One region of the Burkholderia sp. SR8 genome, then DNA from elsewhere that is predicted to be linked to it. Evidence: predicted binding sites of a transcription regulator. Region 1 holds the regulator's gene; each other region holds the start of a gene.
What was found. Region 1 encodes LexA, which represses DNA repair genes until DNA is damaged. Its sites were predicted from a motif close to ACTGTATNNNNATACAGT; they were not measured.

Region 1 (5,037 bases):
CTCGGTGTGCTTCGCGAACGGCGACAGCTCGTCGCGCAGCGTGCGCGGGTCGGGCCCGTAGATTTCGATCACGTCGCACCCGATCTCCGATTCGATCAGCGCGTGCGGCGCACCTTCCGCGATCTTGCGGCCTTCCTCGATCACGCACAGCCGGTCGCACAGTCGCTCGGCTTCCTCCATGAAATGCGTGGTGATCAGGATCGTCTTGCCGCGCGCGAGCAGCGAGCGTAACCGCTCCCACATCAGATGCCGCGCCTGCGGATCGAGGCCCGTCGTCGGCTCGTCGAGCACGAGCACGTCGGGGTCGTTGACGAGCGCGCGGGCGAGCGTCAGCCGCCGTTTCATCCCGCCGGACAGCTCGCCGACCTTCGCATCGGCCTTGTTTTCCAGTTTCGCGAATTCGAGCAGCGGCTGCACGAGCGCGCGTGCGGCGGGCGCCGACATCCCGAAATAGCGGCTGAACACGAGCAGGTTTTCGCGGACCGTGAAGTCGGGATCGAGGTTGTCGAACTGCGGGACGACGCCGACACGCCGGCGCGCATGCCGCGCACGTGACGGAACCGGTTCGCCGCATAGCGAAATGGCGCCGGCATCGGGGTACGCGAGGCCCAGCAGCATCTTCAGCGTCGTGGTCTTGCCGGCGCCGTTCGGCCCGAGCAGGCCGTAGCATTCGCCGGCCTGCACGTGGAAGGACAGGTCGTCGACGACGAGCTTGTCGCCATAGCGCTTTTCGACGTTCCGGAAATCGATCGGTGCAACGGACATGGCAGGTTGTCGTTGTAAGCGGGCGCGGGCGCATGTGGCGGCCGGCCGGGTCGGCATGGCGGCTTGCGAACGGATCGGCCGAATGCGTGTCACATGGGCATGACCGAGGCGATCGCGCGTCGACGGCACGAACGGGCCATTCTAGTGCATCGGCTGCGTCTCTTCAGGGCATGCCCGCGCGGCACGGTGCAGGCGCGCACGGATCGTGCACCGCATCATCGCCGACGCGCCCCGCGTGGCGAATCAGCGTTTTCCATCCCTTGCGTCCGGAATTGCGGCGCACCATGATGAGTGCATAGCGCACGTAGTCGCGATAGGGAGGTTTCATGGCTAGCTACAACAAGATTCTGCTGTGCTACGACGGCACGCTCGAAGGGCGCAAGGCATTGCGCTGCGGTGCGAATCTCGCGTTGGACCTGAAGGCGGAAACGCATTTGCTGTCGGTCGTCGACATGCGCTCGAGCATCGCGCAAAGCGCAGGGCTGCTGACCGATGTCGCATGCGGCCGCTTCGAGGAAACCGCACGCGAGATCCTGCAGGAAGGCGTGAACTGGCTGCGCGAGCGTGGCGTGCAGGCGGAAGGGCACTTCGCGTTCGGTTATCCGATCGACGAAATCGCGAATCTCGCGACGGAGATCAACGCCGATCTCGTCGTCGTCGGCCACCGCTGCCGCAGCGGGTTGTCGAGATGGTGGATGGGCTCGGGCAACACGCAGCTGCTCGACCGCGTGAACTGCAGCATTCTGGTCGCGTGTTCTTCGGCGGAAGAGCAAAAGGCCGAGATCGCGCGCGAACGCGAAGCGGCTACCGCGAGCGGCAAGTAACACGGCAAACGATGCGTTGATCGCGTGACCGACCGGCCGCGGTGTGCCCGCGGTTCACGCCGGTCTCGCGCTGTGCCGCGTTCGCGGCATCCATTCCGATCGCGGCACGCTCATGCGTGCAGATCGATCGCGGACAGCTTCCACGAGAACAGTCCGAAGCGGTGAAAGATCGCCGCATAACGCGTGCCGTCGGCGCTGCGCTGGTAGGTCACGACGAATTCATCGATATTCCGGTAGCCGGCGCTCGTTTGCTGCGGATGGCCCGCATCAACGAGGCTCGCCGGTGCGGGTGCTGCCGCAGACGCGGACGGCGCAGCGGTGCTGCCGGGTACGGGGGCGGGCGCGCTCGCTGCGGCACCCGGACCAGCGGGCGGCGCGGCCGGCGTTGGCGGTGCAGCCGGTGCGTTGCCCGGCGCGCCGCCTGACGGCGGCCCCGACCATTCGGGCGGCCGTTCGCCCGGATTGCCGCGCGGCGGGATCCCGCTCATCAGCGCCGCCACACCTTCCGGCGTCGCGTACGCATCGACCAGCGGGCCGATCAATGCGGAGCCGATCAGCGCGCCGATCACCGCGAACGGGTTGTCCTTCTTCACCGCATCGATCCGGCGCATCAATTCTTCCGTGACCTGCTGCTTCAGGCTGATGCGCAGCGACGGGAAATCGACATACTCACTGACTGCCTGCGCATCGCGCGCATCGACCGCCGCTTTCAGGCGGCCGAGCGCGACATACGGCGATGCGTATGCATAGCCGATCGCCGCCAGTATGGCGACGGCCAGCACGACGATCAGCAGGGGTTTGAGCCGCCACGCGCGGCCCGACGTTACAGTCACGATCCCTCCGGTGCGGACAGGTTCCGCAATCAGAGACCGCCGTGCGTGGCCGATCGTTCCTCGGCGATGCAGCGGTCGATCATCCGGCACACGGCATCGATCGTGCCCACCATGATCAGGCGCGAGCGGCCGTGATAGACCCGGACGGGCGCACGGCGCGCCGGTTCCGCGTGATTGAGGCCGGCGTTCAGCGAGACCCGCGCGAATGCGGGAAGCGCCGACGGCAGCAGCGACGCCTGCCGTTCAACTGCGACTTCTTGGCTCACCACGGGCGCCGCGGCGGACAGCGGCGCGCAGGGCGTGCGGCCGCGCAGGTGACGCAGGCGGCCGAATTGACGGAAAGGCAGCAGACGGGAAAGGCGTTCCATGGTGTTCTCCTCAGCGAGACCGATTGTCAGAGTTCGCCCGAGCGGATCAGCCCGACGGCGATGCCTTCCAGCGCGAATTCCGCGCTGCCGGCCTTGACGAAGATGTTTTCGTAATCCGGGTTCTCCGCGATCAGCTCGAGGCCGCCGGGACGGCGCATCAGGCGCTTGACCGTGACGTCGTCGCCCAGACGCGCAACGATGATCTGGCCGTCCTTCGCTTCGGTGCGCTTCTGCACCGCGAGGAGGTCGCCGTCGAGAATGCCGGCGTCGCGCATGGACAGCCCGCGCACCTTCAGCAGGTAGTCGGGCTTGCTCGTGAACAGCGCGGGATCGCATGCGTAATGCTGCGAGATGTGCTCCTGCGCGAGGATCGGGCTGCCGGCCGCGACCCGGCCGACGAGCGGCAGCGACAGTTGCATCAGGCCGGCATGCGGGAGCGTGAACTGGTGCGGGACGTCGTCGACGCCGAGCAGGCGGATGCCGCGCGACGCGCCGGCCGCCAGTTCGATCACGCCCTTGCGCGCCAGCGCACGCAGGTGTTCCTCGGCCGCGTTCGGCGAACTGAAGCCGAGCTCGGCCGCGATCTCGGCGCGCGTGGGCGGGAAACCGGAGCGCTCGATCGCGCGACGGATCAAGTCGAACACTTGCTGCTGACGGGCGGTGAGTTTGGTCATGGCTGAACTGTATGGATAGACAGTGAGCTGTATTTTTATACAGTACTTCGCGAATTTCAAGCGTTACTTGAGGTTCGACGCGATCGCGCCGGTTCCGGCGTCATTTCGCGACGTCCGGACGGCGGTTCGTCTGCCGCAACCGTCCGTCCAGTCTGCGTTAGCACTTTTGAGTATTAAAAAATGAAGAACGATTATTTTTAATCATGTAACCCGTTCGATAGACTGGCCCGACATCGCAATACCGACAACACTGGAGAACCAAGGATGGCGAAGCGCAATACGGGGCTGGTGGGCGGAGTGGGCCGCCTGATCGCAACACTCGCGCTGGGCGCGGCGGCGGCGCTCGGCGTCGCGACGCATGCGCAGGCCGATACGACGTTCCTGAACGTGTCGTACGACCCGACGCGCGAGCTGTATCAGGATTTCAACCAGGCGTTCGGCAAGGAGTGGAAGGCGAAGACGGGCGAGACGGTCAACTTCAAGCAGTCGCACGGCGGCTCGGGCGCGCAGGCGCGCTCGGTGCTCGACGGCCTGCAGGCCGACGTCGTCACGCTGGCGCTCGCGTACGACATCGATGCGCTCGCCAACAAGGGTCTCGTCAACAAGGACTGGCAAAAGCGCCTGCCCGACAACGCGTCGCCGTACACGTCGACGATCGTGTTCCTGGTGCGCAAGGGCAACCCGAAGGGGATCAAGGACTGGGACGACCTGACCAAGCCGGGCGTCTCGATCGTCACGCCGAATCCGAAGACCTCGGGCGGCGCGCGCTGGAACTATCTGGCGGCATGGGCGTACGCCGTGCACAAGCCCGGCGGCAACGAGCAGAGCGCAAAGGAATTCGTGACGAAGCTGTACAAGAACGCCGGCGTGCTCGATTCGGGCGCACGGGGTGCGACGACGAGCTTCGTGCAGCGCGGGATCGGCGACGTGCTGATCGCATGGGAAAACGAGGCGTTCCTGTCGATCAAGGAATTCGGCACCGACAAGTTCGAGATCGTCGTGCCGTCGGTGAGCATCCTGGCCGAGCCGCCGGTCGCGGTGGTCGACAAGGTGGTCGACAAGAAGGGCACGCGCAAGCTGGCCGAGGCGTACCTGAATTTCCTGTACAGCCCGCAGGGCCAGGAGATCGCGGCGCGCAACTACTACCGTCCGCGTTCGAAGAACGTGCCGGCGGAGCTGACGAAGCAGTTCCCGAAGCTGAAGCTGTACACGGTCGACGACACGTTCGGCGGCTGGACGAATGCGCAGAAGACGCATTTCGCGGACGGCGGCGTGTTCGATTCGATCTACAAGCCGCAGTAACGCACGCAGTCACACCATAACGACAGCGGCGCGCCACGACAGCGCGCCGCATCCCCGACGGGCCGCCGGCGCGAGAACACTCCGCGCCGGCGTTTGCGTCGGACCCATGAGCAGCATCGACCCAGCAAGAGCATCCGATGACGACGTACACCTTTCGCAAGCCGAGCGCGCTGCCCGGTTTCGGCGTGACGCTCGGCATCACGGTGGCCTATTTGAGCCTCGTGGTGCTGATCCCGCTCGCCGCCACGTTCCTGAAGACCGCGACGCTGTC
Region 2 (5,037 bases), on a different contig from region 1:
CCGGATATGCCGGCACGAGAATCGCGAAGCAGTCGGGCATCCCGCGCAAATGGGCGAACCCGGCCGGCGGCGCCGACAGCATCCGCGACGTCAGCGTGTAGGTGCCCTTCGGCGAGGCCATGCGCCGCCACGAGATCAGCTCGGAAAGATTGCCGTAGCCGTCGCGGTTCTGCGCGAGCAACACGAGCCCGAACGCGCCGGGGCCCGGATCGTGGCCGGGCGCGACTTCATCCGGCGTGACGTCGAAATACGAACCGATGACGAGCGGCAGCCCTTGCGCCTTTGCCGCGACATGCATGCGCGGCGCGCCGGCGAGCGAGCATTCGTCGGTGATCGCGATCCCGCGATAGCCGAGCTCCGCCGCGCGCTCGACGAGTTCTTCCGCATGCGACGCGCCATGCAGGAACGAAAAGTTCGAACGGCAGAACAACTCCGCGTAATCGGGCAGCACACTGAATTCCGCAACCATCTTCGCTCACCCGAACAGCCCGTGCAGGAACCAGTGCGGTTCGGACTCGCTGCCCGCACGCTCTCTGAACACCCAATAGCACGCACCGGCTTCGTCCTGCGCGACGTGGTAATCGCGTGCGGCGAACTGGCCATCGAACCATCCGGCCTCGATCCGCTCCGTCGACGACATCATCCGCAGCGGCGTATGAAATACCGGCCGCTCGCCGCGCATCGGCAGCGGCAACGGTTCGGCCAGCAACCACGCGGGGCGCGGCGGCACGGCCGGCAGCCCGCCGGCCGGCTTGCCCGCTTGCGCATCGAGCGGCAGCCAGCGGTTCGCGGCCTCCGGACGGTAATCGGCGACGGGCGCCGCGCGCAGCACGTGGTCCGCGCCGAGCCGCGCGACCAGCAGCTCGAACAGCCGCGCGCGCGTCTCTTTCGTGCCGCCCGGCTCCGGAAAGAGATCGTCGGCCGGCGGCGCGACCGATTCGACGCGCGTGGCCTTCAGCCGCACCGCAATCACCGCGGCCGGCAATTCGACGCGCGTGAGCCGTTCGCCGAGCAGCCGCATGAAGTGCGCTTCATCGCGCACGGGCGCCGCGAACGCGAGGTCGAGCGGCGTCGGCGCCACGGCCTGGCGGCCGCGCTCGTGCTCGAGATCGAACGTCATCGCGGCGAGCGACAGCTGCCGCGCGGCCAGCCACCCGCATAGCTGCACGACGAGCCGCCGCGCGGCGAACAGCACGGCTTCCGCGTATTCGACGCGCTCCGGCAACTCGAGCCGCACGTCGAACACGGGCGGCACTGCCATCCACGCGAGCGGCTCGACCGCATCGCCGTACGCGCGATCGAGCGCGGCGAGCAGCGCCGGACCGCAGCGCCGCTGCAGTCCCGCGCGCGGCAGCGCGCGCAGATCGGCGAGCGTGCGGCAGCCGAGGCCGTCGAACCAGCCCGCATACGGACGCGCATCGGGCAGCAGCACGCACGGCAACCGGTCGAGCGTGCGGACGAGCGAAGCCGGTGCGGCCACGCGGCGCCGGATGCGCGCTCGCGCCGACGTGCGCGCGAGCAGCCACGCGCCGCGCCCGGTCGGCGCGGCGGACAGGCGCGCCGCATAGCCGAGCGCCGCGAGCATCGCCCGCACCTGGCGGCACAGCGACGGCAGCCCGCCGAACAGGCGCAGGCTCGGGCCGACGTCGACGATCAGCGTTGCTTCGTCGTCGAGCGCGACGCACGGCGAGAAGCGCAGCAACGCGAGCGCGACCGCGCGCAGCGCATCGGCCTCGCGGGCGGGATCGCGTTCGACGAGCCGCGTGTCGGGCGCGAGCGTCAGCACGCCGCCGCGCTTCATGCCCGCGCGCACGCCGTGCCGGCGCGCAGGCGCGTCGGCAATCAGCACGACACCCTGCTCGAGCACCGCGCAGCCGACGTCGGCGGCGTCCGCGTCAGACGGCGGCGGGACGCACACGTCGAGCGGCAGGCGCGGCAGATGGATGCCGAGCAAGACGCGCATAGCGGCTCTCCACGATGGGCGACGGCAGGTCGAGCGCGAGCGGCTCGCTGCACGCGGGCCCGCGACGCTTGACGATATCGAGCGACACGCCGCCCGGCACCGGATGCAGCGCGACGCGCAGCACGGCCGGCGACGGCTGTTTGGCCGCCGACAGCGGGCGCAGCATCACGAACAGCGTATCGCCGCTGCGCGCGGCCGCGAGATGCAGGCGCCGCAGCGCATCGGGCCGCGCGTCCTGCCACAGCAGCAGCGCGCCGCAACAGCCCGCCTTGAGCGCCTGCTCGGCGGCCCACAGCGCGTCGGTGCGGCTGCCCGCGCGCAGCCACAGCAGCGCATCGGACGGCACGCCGAGGCTGGCGAGCGCGGCCGCATGCGGCGCGTGCGGCGGCGCGACGAGCGCGAGCGGACGCCGCGCGCTGACGGTGCGCGCGAGCGCGGGCGCGAGCAGCCGCATCTCGCCGCAGCCCGGCTGCGCGGCCAGCAGTTCGACGAGCCCGCCGACCGGCCAGCCGCCGCCCGGCAGCTCGGCGGACAGCGGCGCGAAACCCGTGTCGATCGTGCGCGGACCGCCGCGCGCGAGCTGCGAGCCGCGCCACAGCGACGGATGAAGGGATTCGGGGGAAATGGAGGATGCGAGCATGACGCCACCCACAACTGTATGGATATACAGTATATGGCAATGCGCTCGCGTCGCACAGTACTGGGACGAAACGGGGTTTTCGTCAGAGGAAATGCATCGGGAAAGCCGGCATGGGCTTCATGTTACGACGGACGGGACAGGCGTGCCGGCTCGCACGGTCCGCACGCCGCTCCACCGATCCGGCCCCGATACGGCGCACGTGAAACCGGATCGCGCCGCCGAAGCGCGACGCAAACCGGCACGCGGCGCGCAGCCGCGCACCGGTCTGGCCGCCGCCCGTCAGCCGAGCAGCAATGCGTCGTCGTCGAGCTGCTCGTGCCGCACCTTCTCGAACATCTGCAGCAGGTCCGGCACGTCGAGCCCGCGGCGCTCGTCGCCCGACACGTCGAGCACGACCTGCCCCTGGTGCAGCATCACCGTGCGGTCGCCGTAGTCGAGCGCCTGCCGCATGCTGTGCGTGACCATCATCGTCGTCAGCTTGCTGTCGTTGACGATGCGCGCGGTCAGTTCCAGCACGAACGCGGCCGTCTTCGGATCGAGCGCGGCCGTGTGCTCGTCGAGCAGCAGGATCCGCGATGGCCTGAGCGACGCCATCAGCAGGCTCACCGCCTGCCGCTGGCCGCCCGACAGCAGCCCGATCCGGTCGGTCAGCCGGTTTTCCAGCCCGAGGTTCAGCAGCCGCAGCTTGTCGCGGAACAGCTCGCGCGACGGGCGATCGAGCGCGGCCCGGAAGCCGCGTCGCGCGCCGCGCGCCATCGCGAGCGCCATGTTCTCCTCGATCGTCAGCGCCTCGCAGGTGCCGGCCATCGGATCCTGGAACACGCGCGCGACGAGGTGCGCGCGGTCCCACGCGGGCTGGCGCGTGACGTCGGTGCCGTCGATCGCGATGCGTCCGGCATCGACGCGCTGGTCGCCGCTGACCGCATTGAGAAAGGTCGACTTGCCGGCGCCGTTCGAGCCGATCACCGCGACGAACTGCCCGTCGGGAATCTCGAGCGACAGCCCGCGCAGCGCGCGCGTCTCGATCGGCGTGCCGGGATTGAACGTGAGTTTCAGGTCTTGTGCCGACAGCATGTCATGCCCCTCCGTTCTTGCGCGCGAACAGCTTCTTGCGCGTCGCCGGCAGCACCAGCGCGATCGTGACGAGCGCGGCCGTCACGAGGTTCAGGTCCTGCGCCTTCAGGCCGATGAATTCGCTGTTCAGCGCCAGCGCGATGAAGAAGCGGTAGACGATCGCGCCGAGCACGACGGCGAGCGTCGTCAGCACGAGCCGGCGCGCGGGCAGCAGCGTCTCGCCGATGATCACGGCGGCCAGCCCGATCACGATCGTGCCGATCCCCATCGAGATGTCGGCGCCGCCCTGCGTCTGCGCGAACAACGCACCGGCGAGCGCGACGAGCGCGTTCGACAGCGCCATCCCGGCGAGCGTCGCGCGGCCCGTCGCGATGCCTTGCGCGCGCGCCATCCGCGGATTCGCGCCGGTCGCGCGCATCGCGAGCCCGAGCTGCGACGAGCAGAACCAGTCGAGACCGAGCTTAGCGACCACGACGACGATCGCCAGCAGCGCGGGACGCAGCACGTAATCGGGCATCCAGTCGGGCTGCAGCACGGTGAAGATCGTCGGCTCGGTGATGAGCGGCACGTTCGGCCGGCCCATGATCCGCAGGTTCACCGAATACAGCGCGATCATCATCAGGATACTGGCGAGCAGGTCCATGATCTTGAGCCGCACGTTGAGCCAGCCGGTGACGAAGCCGGCCAGCGCGCCCGCGACGATCGCGATCACGGTCGACGTGAACGGGTCGTGGCCGGCCGAGATCAGCGTCGCGGCGACGGCGCCGCCGAGCGGAAAGCTGCCGTCGACGGTGAGGTCGGGGAAGTTGAGGATGCGAAACGAGATCAGCACCCCGAGGGCGACGAGGCTGAAGATCAGGCCGATCTCCAGCGCGCCCAGAAACGAGAACAGAGACATGATGGGGAAATCCTGTTGCTTCCCGGCCTCGCGTGTACGGCCGGGCAAAGCGGACGGGCGACCCCGGGTGAGAGCCGCCCGTCCGGCGGTTTCGTTCAGGCCCGGATCGGGCCTGCCAGCGCGGCGATGACGATGACCGGCCGCGGCTTACTTGATGACCGTCTTCGCTTCCTTCACGAGGTCCGGTGCCAGCGCGACGCCCTGCTTCGCGGCCGCGCCCGTGTTCGCGAACAGCTCGAGGTTGCTGCTCGTTTCCGATGCGATCGCGCCCGGCTTCTCGCCCTTCAGGATGCGCGCGACGACCTTGCCGGTCTGCCGGCCGAGATCGCCGTAGTTGATGCCGAGCGCGGCGATGCCGCCGCGCTTCACGCTGTCGGTGTCGCCGGCGACGAGCGGGATCTTCGCTTCGTTTGCGACCTTCACGAGCGCTTCGTACGCGGACACGACGTTGTTGTCGGTGTT
Region 3 (5,037 bases), on a different contig from region 1:
CCGCGAAGAATCGGCTCGTTCGCGCGCCGATCGTGCCGCCAACGGGCGGTAAAGCACCGTTTTCGGCGCGATCACGCCGCCCCGCGCCGCGCGGCAGGGAGCCACATGGATCAGGATTGATCCGGGGCGGCTTCCGACAACGGCAGGCTGATGCGCACGAGCGTGCCGGCAAGGCGCGGTGCGTGCTGGTACACGTGATCGTCGAGCGTCAGCGTGCCGCCGTGCTGCGCGGCGATCTCGCGCACGATCGCGAGCCCGAGGCCGCTGCCGTCGCCTTCGCGCCCGAGGATCCGGTAGAAGCGCTCGACGACGCGATCGCGCTCGGCGGCCGGGATGCCCGGCCCGGTGTCCTCGACTTCGAGATGCACGCGCCGCGCCGCGGACTCGGCCCGCACGCGCACGGTGATGCGACCGCCTTCGGGCGTGTAGCGGATCGCGTTGTCGACCAGATTGCCGAGCATCTCGCGCAGCATCACCGGATTGCCGTCGACGTCGAGCGGCGCGTCGTCGTCCGGGCCTTCGTAACCGAGGTCCATGCGTTTCGCGAGCGCGGCCTGCACCCAGTCGCGCACCGTGCGCCGCGCGAGCGAACCGATTTCGACCGGCTCGAACGTCAGCCCGCTCGCGCGGTTCTCGGCGCGCGCGAGCGCGAGCAGTTGCGTGACGAGCCGCGCGGCCTGCTCGGAGCTCGTCGCGATCTGCTCGAGCGAGCGCTGCACGTCGGGCGGCACCGGGTGGCGCAGCGCGAACTCGGCCTGCGTGCGCAGCCCCGCGAGCGGCGTCTTCATCTGGTGCGCGGCATCGGCGATGAAGCGCTTTTGCAGCGCCATGTTCTGCTCGAGGCGCGCGAGCAGGTCGTTGAACGACGTGACGAGCGGCTCGATCTCGGGCGGTGCGCGCTGCGCCTCGACGGGCGACAGGTCGTCGGGCCGCCGCGCGCGAATGTGCGCCTGCAGCGCATTGAGCGGCGCGAGCCCGCGCGACAGGCCGAACCAGACGAGCAGGATCGCGAGCGGCAGGATCACGAACTGCGGCAGGATCACGCCCTTGATGATGTCGTTCGCGAGCGCGTTGCGCTTGTCGAGCGTCTCGCCGACCTGCACGAGCACGGGCTGCGCGCCGTTCGACTGCGGCAGCTCGACGGTCGTATACGCGACGCGCACGTCGTTGCCGCGCAGGAGATCGTCGCGGAACACGACGACGCCCGGCGGCGGACGGTCCTCGTCGCGCGGCAGCGGCATGTCGGCCTCGCCCGCGACCAGCTCGCCGCGCGTGCCGAGCACCTGGAAGTAAACGCTGTCGACGTTGTCCGCGCGCAGGAAGTCGCGCGTCTGCTGCGGCAGCGTCAGTTCGGCGACGCCGTTGACGGGATGAATCTGCCGCGCGAGCACGTACGCGTTGGTCTCGAGCGCGCGGTCGAACGGGCCGTTCGCGATCGTCTTCGCGACCAGATAGGTGACGGCGATGCTCATCGGCCACAGCAGCAGCAGCGGCGCGAGCATCCAGTCGAGGATCTCGCCGAACAGCGAGCGCGGGCGCGCTGCCTCCGGCGCGTCGGTTTCGTCGGGCGGCGCGAACGGGTTCGCGTAGCGCGCGTCGCGCACGGCGTCGGCGGCGGACGGCTGGTCGCCGGTCGGATGGCGGGAACGGGCCGGCGTGGCCATCGCGGCAGCGGCCGGCGTCAGCGCAGCGGCGTGCCGGCTGCCGCGGGTCGGGGCGCGGCCGGATCGGCCGGCGCCGCGGGCGCGACTTTCTCGAGGCAGTAGCCGAGGCCGCGCACGGTGGAAATCCGCACGCCGCTCGACTCGATCTTCTTGCGCAGCCGGTGTACGTACACTTCGATCGCGTTGTTGCTGACTTCCTCGCCCCATTCGCACAGATGGTCGACGAGCTGCTCCTTCGATACGAGCCGGCCGATGCGCTGCAGCAGCACTTCGAGCAGCCCGAGCTCGCGCGCGGACAGATCGAGCACGCGGTCGTTCGCATACGCGATGCGGCCGACCTGGTCGAACGCGAGCGAGCCGTGGCGCACGACGGTCGGGCCGCCGCCCGCGCCGCGCCGCGTCAGCGCGCGCACGCGCGCCTCGAGCTCGTTGAGCGCGAACGGCTTGGCCATGTAGTCGTCCGCGCCGAGGTCGAGCCCCTTCACGCGCTCGTCGACGCTGTCGGCGGCGGTCAGGATCAGCACGGGGAGGGTGGAATTGCGCGCGCGCAGGCGCTTGAGCACGTCGAGCCCGGACATCTTGGGCAGCCCGAGATCGAGGATCAGCAGGTCGAAAGTCTGCATCGACAGCGCAGTGTCGGCCTCGACGCCGCTCTTCACGTGGTCGACCGCATAGCCCGATTGGCGGAGTGACCGGGTGAGGCCGTCCGCGAGTATGCTGTCATCTTCGGCGATGAGAATTCGCATGTTGCTGACCGGTGGCCGGCGGGCGTGCGCGCCGGCGCGGCTGTCTCCGAAGTTATCCGTGTACAACGCAGCCTGCATTGCGGGCTTGCATAAAACACTGTTTTTTTATACAGTGTCTGCATTCGTGGGCAGCGCTTGAAAGCGGGCGCGCCTCTGACAGACGCTGCTCATCATAGCAAAGGACGATTCATGGAAGATAGCAAGAAGGGCTCCGGGATGACCGCCGAGAAGAGCAAGGCGCTGGCGGCCGCGCTCGCGCAGATCGAGAAGCAGTTCGGCAAAGGGTCGATCATGCGGATGGGCGACGGCGAAGCGGCCGAAGACATCCAGGTCGTCTCCACGGGCTCGCTGGGCCTCGATATCGCGCTCGGCGTCGGCGGCCTGCCGCGCGGCCGGGTGGTCGAGATCTACGGTCCGGAATCGTCGGGTAAAACCACGCTCACGCTGCAGGTCATCGCCGAGCTGCAGAAGCTGGGCGGCACCGCAGCGTTCATCGACGCCGAGCACGCGCTCGACGTTCAATATGCAGCGAAGCTCGGCGTGAACGTGCCGGAGCTGCTGATCTCGCAGCCGGACACCGGCGAGCAGGCGCTCGAAATCACCGACGCGCTGGTGCGCTCGGGTTCGATCGACATGATCGTCATCGACTCGGTCGCGGCACTCGTGCCGAAGGCCGAAATCGAAGGCGAGATGGGCGATTCGCTGCCGGGCCTGCAGGCTCGCCTGATGTCGCAGGCGCTGCGCAAGCTGACGGGCACGATCAAGCGCACGAACTGCCTCGTGATCTTCATCAACCAGATCCGGATGAAGATCGGCGTGATGTTCGGCAACCCGGAAACCACGACGGGCGGCAACGCGCTCAAGTTCTACTCGTCGGTGCGTCTGGATATCCGCCGGATCGGCTCGATCAAGAAGAACGACGAGGTGATCGGCAACGAAACCCGCGTGAAGGTCGTGAAGAACAAGGTGTCGCCGCCGTTCCGCGAAGCGATCTTCGACATCCTGTACGGCGAAGGCATTTCGCGTCAGGGCGAAATCATCGACCTCGGCGTGCAGGCGAAGATCGTCGACAAGGCCGGCGCCTGGTACAGCTACAACGGCGAGAAGATCGGTCAGGGCAAGGACAACGCGCGTGAATTCCTGCGCGAGAATCCGGAAATCGCGCGCGAAATCGAGAACCGCATTCGCGAGTCGCTCGGCGTCGTCGCGATGCCCGATGGCGTGGTCGACGAAGCCGAGGCGATGGACGAAGAAGAGTGATGGTCGGGCGCCGAGGTCAGGCTGGCGAACCGGAGCCGAGCGACACGCCCGAAACGGCCGCTCGCTCCGGCCGGCGAGCCGAATCCTCGGGTGCCGACCGGCGGCGCGCGGGCAATCATCCCGCGCACCGCACCACGACGAGGGCATCCGACGATGCCCTCGTTTCGTTTGAAATCACTGCGCCGGTCGATCCGTTCGACGACGACGAATCGTTCGACGCGCACGACCGGTCGCGCCGTCGCGTGTCCGGCGTCAGCTTCCCGGCCGAACGTACGGCCGATGCGGCGGCGCCGGCCACGGAAGACGTCTATACGCGCAGCAGCCAGCATCCGCGCCGCACGCGCCGTGCGTCCGGCAGTGGCGCCGGCGCGGCTTCCGGCGACGAGTCCGGCGCCACCGCGCGCAAATCGTCGAAGTCGCCGCGTTCACTGAAGGGCCGCGCGCTCGGCTATCTGTCCCGGCGCGAATACAGCCGCGCGGAACTCGCGCGCAAGCTCGCACCGTACGTCGGCGAGGACGAATCCGTCGAACCGGTGCTCGATGCGCTGGAGCAGGAAGGCTGGCTGTCCGACGCACGCTTTGCCGAAAGCCTCGTGCATCGCCGCGCATCGCGCGTCGGCGTCGCGCGCATCGTCAGCGAACTGAAGCGCCATGCGGTCGGCGACAGTCTCGTCGAGGAAGTGAATGCACAATTGCGCGAGACCGAGTGGACACGCGCGCAGGCCGTCTGGCGCAAGAAATTCGGTGCACTGCCGCAAACGCCGGCCGAACGCGCGAAGCAGGCGCGCTTCCTTGCCGCGCGCGGCTTCTCGAGTGCGACCATCGTGAAGTTGCTGAAGGTCGGCGACGATTTTCCGCTCGACGACTGACCGGTCCGGTCGCGCGCGCGGCGCGCGATTTTGCTGCAATGCAACCGTTTCCGGACAGGCGGGAATACCCGCCGTTGCGGCCGACTGCCTCAAATACCCAATATGCTAAAATCCACGGGTTTTCCTCTTCGGCCTCAACCTCCAGCATGCCGCTATCCGAGCCCGTGCCCCGTCAGTTGCGACATCGACGCGCAATCCGAGCGGAAGCCTACGAGCGCGGCGACGGCTTGTGGGATATCGAAGCCTGCCTGACCGACCACAAGCCGCGCGATGTCGCGCTTGCGTCGGGCATCCGGCCTCAGGGCCTGCCGATCCACGAACTCTGGCTGCGCGTGACTATCGATCGTGACCTCAATGTCGTCGACGCCGAAGCGTCGTCGGAATGGGTTCCCTATCCCGGTCACTGTCAATCCGCCCCTCCTGCCTATCGGGCCCTCATCGGGCTCAACCTCTTCCGCAATTTCCGCCGTAACGCGAACCGGCTGCTCGCCGGCGTCG

Region 2: the regulator LexA is predicted to act here: its motif matches at 2,617-2,634, upstream of imuA (translesion DNA synthesis-associated protein ImuA).
Region 3: the regulator LexA is predicted to act here: its motif matches at 2,507-2,524, upstream of recA (recombinase RecA).

The regions. Positions count from the first base shown of each region.
Region 1 is NZ_JAULUC010000007.1:196,260-201,296, reverse strand. Features, by position in the region: gene nodI (nodulation factor ABC transporter ATP-binding protein NodI) at 1-765, opposite strand, end outside; gene Q3A80_RS11490 (hypothetical protein) at 929-1,093, opposite strand; gene Q3A80_RS11485 (universal stress protein) at 1,092-1,589, shown strand; gene Q3A80_RS11480 (DUF2939 domain-containing protein) at 1,700-2,422, opposite strand; gene Q3A80_RS11475 (hypothetical protein) at 2,452-2,790, opposite strand; gene lexA (transcriptional repressor LexA) at 2,817-3,464, opposite strand; gene Q3A80_RS11465 (sulfate ABC transporter substrate-binding protein) at 3,729-4,766, shown strand; gene cysT (sulfate ABC transporter permease subunit CysT) at 4,904-5,037, shown strand, end outside.
Region 2 is NZ_JAULUC010000014.1:124,707-129,743, reverse strand. Features, by position in the region: gene Q3A80_RS19210 (error-prone DNA polymerase) at 1-469, opposite strand, end outside; gene Q3A80_RS19205 (Y-family DNA polymerase) at 476-1,963, opposite strand; gene imuA (translesion DNA synthesis-associated protein ImuA) at 1,896-2,603, opposite strand; gene Q3A80_RS19195 (ABC transporter ATP-binding protein) at 2,883-3,677, opposite strand; gene Q3A80_RS19190 (ABC transporter permease) at 3,679-4,575, opposite strand; gene Q3A80_RS19185 (ABC transporter substrate-binding protein) at 4,723-5,037, opposite strand, start outside.
Region 3 is NZ_JAULUC010000015.1:37,319-42,355, forward strand. Features, by position in the region: gene Q3A80_RS19660 (sensor histidine kinase N-terminal domain-containing protein) at 111-1,664, opposite strand; gene Q3A80_RS19665 (response regulator) at 1,682-2,410, opposite strand; gene recA (recombinase RecA) at 2,600-3,670, shown strand; gene recX (recombination regulator RecX) at 3,670-4,539, shown strand; gene Q3A80_RS19680 (DUF2889 domain-containing protein) at 4,686-5,037, shown strand, end outside.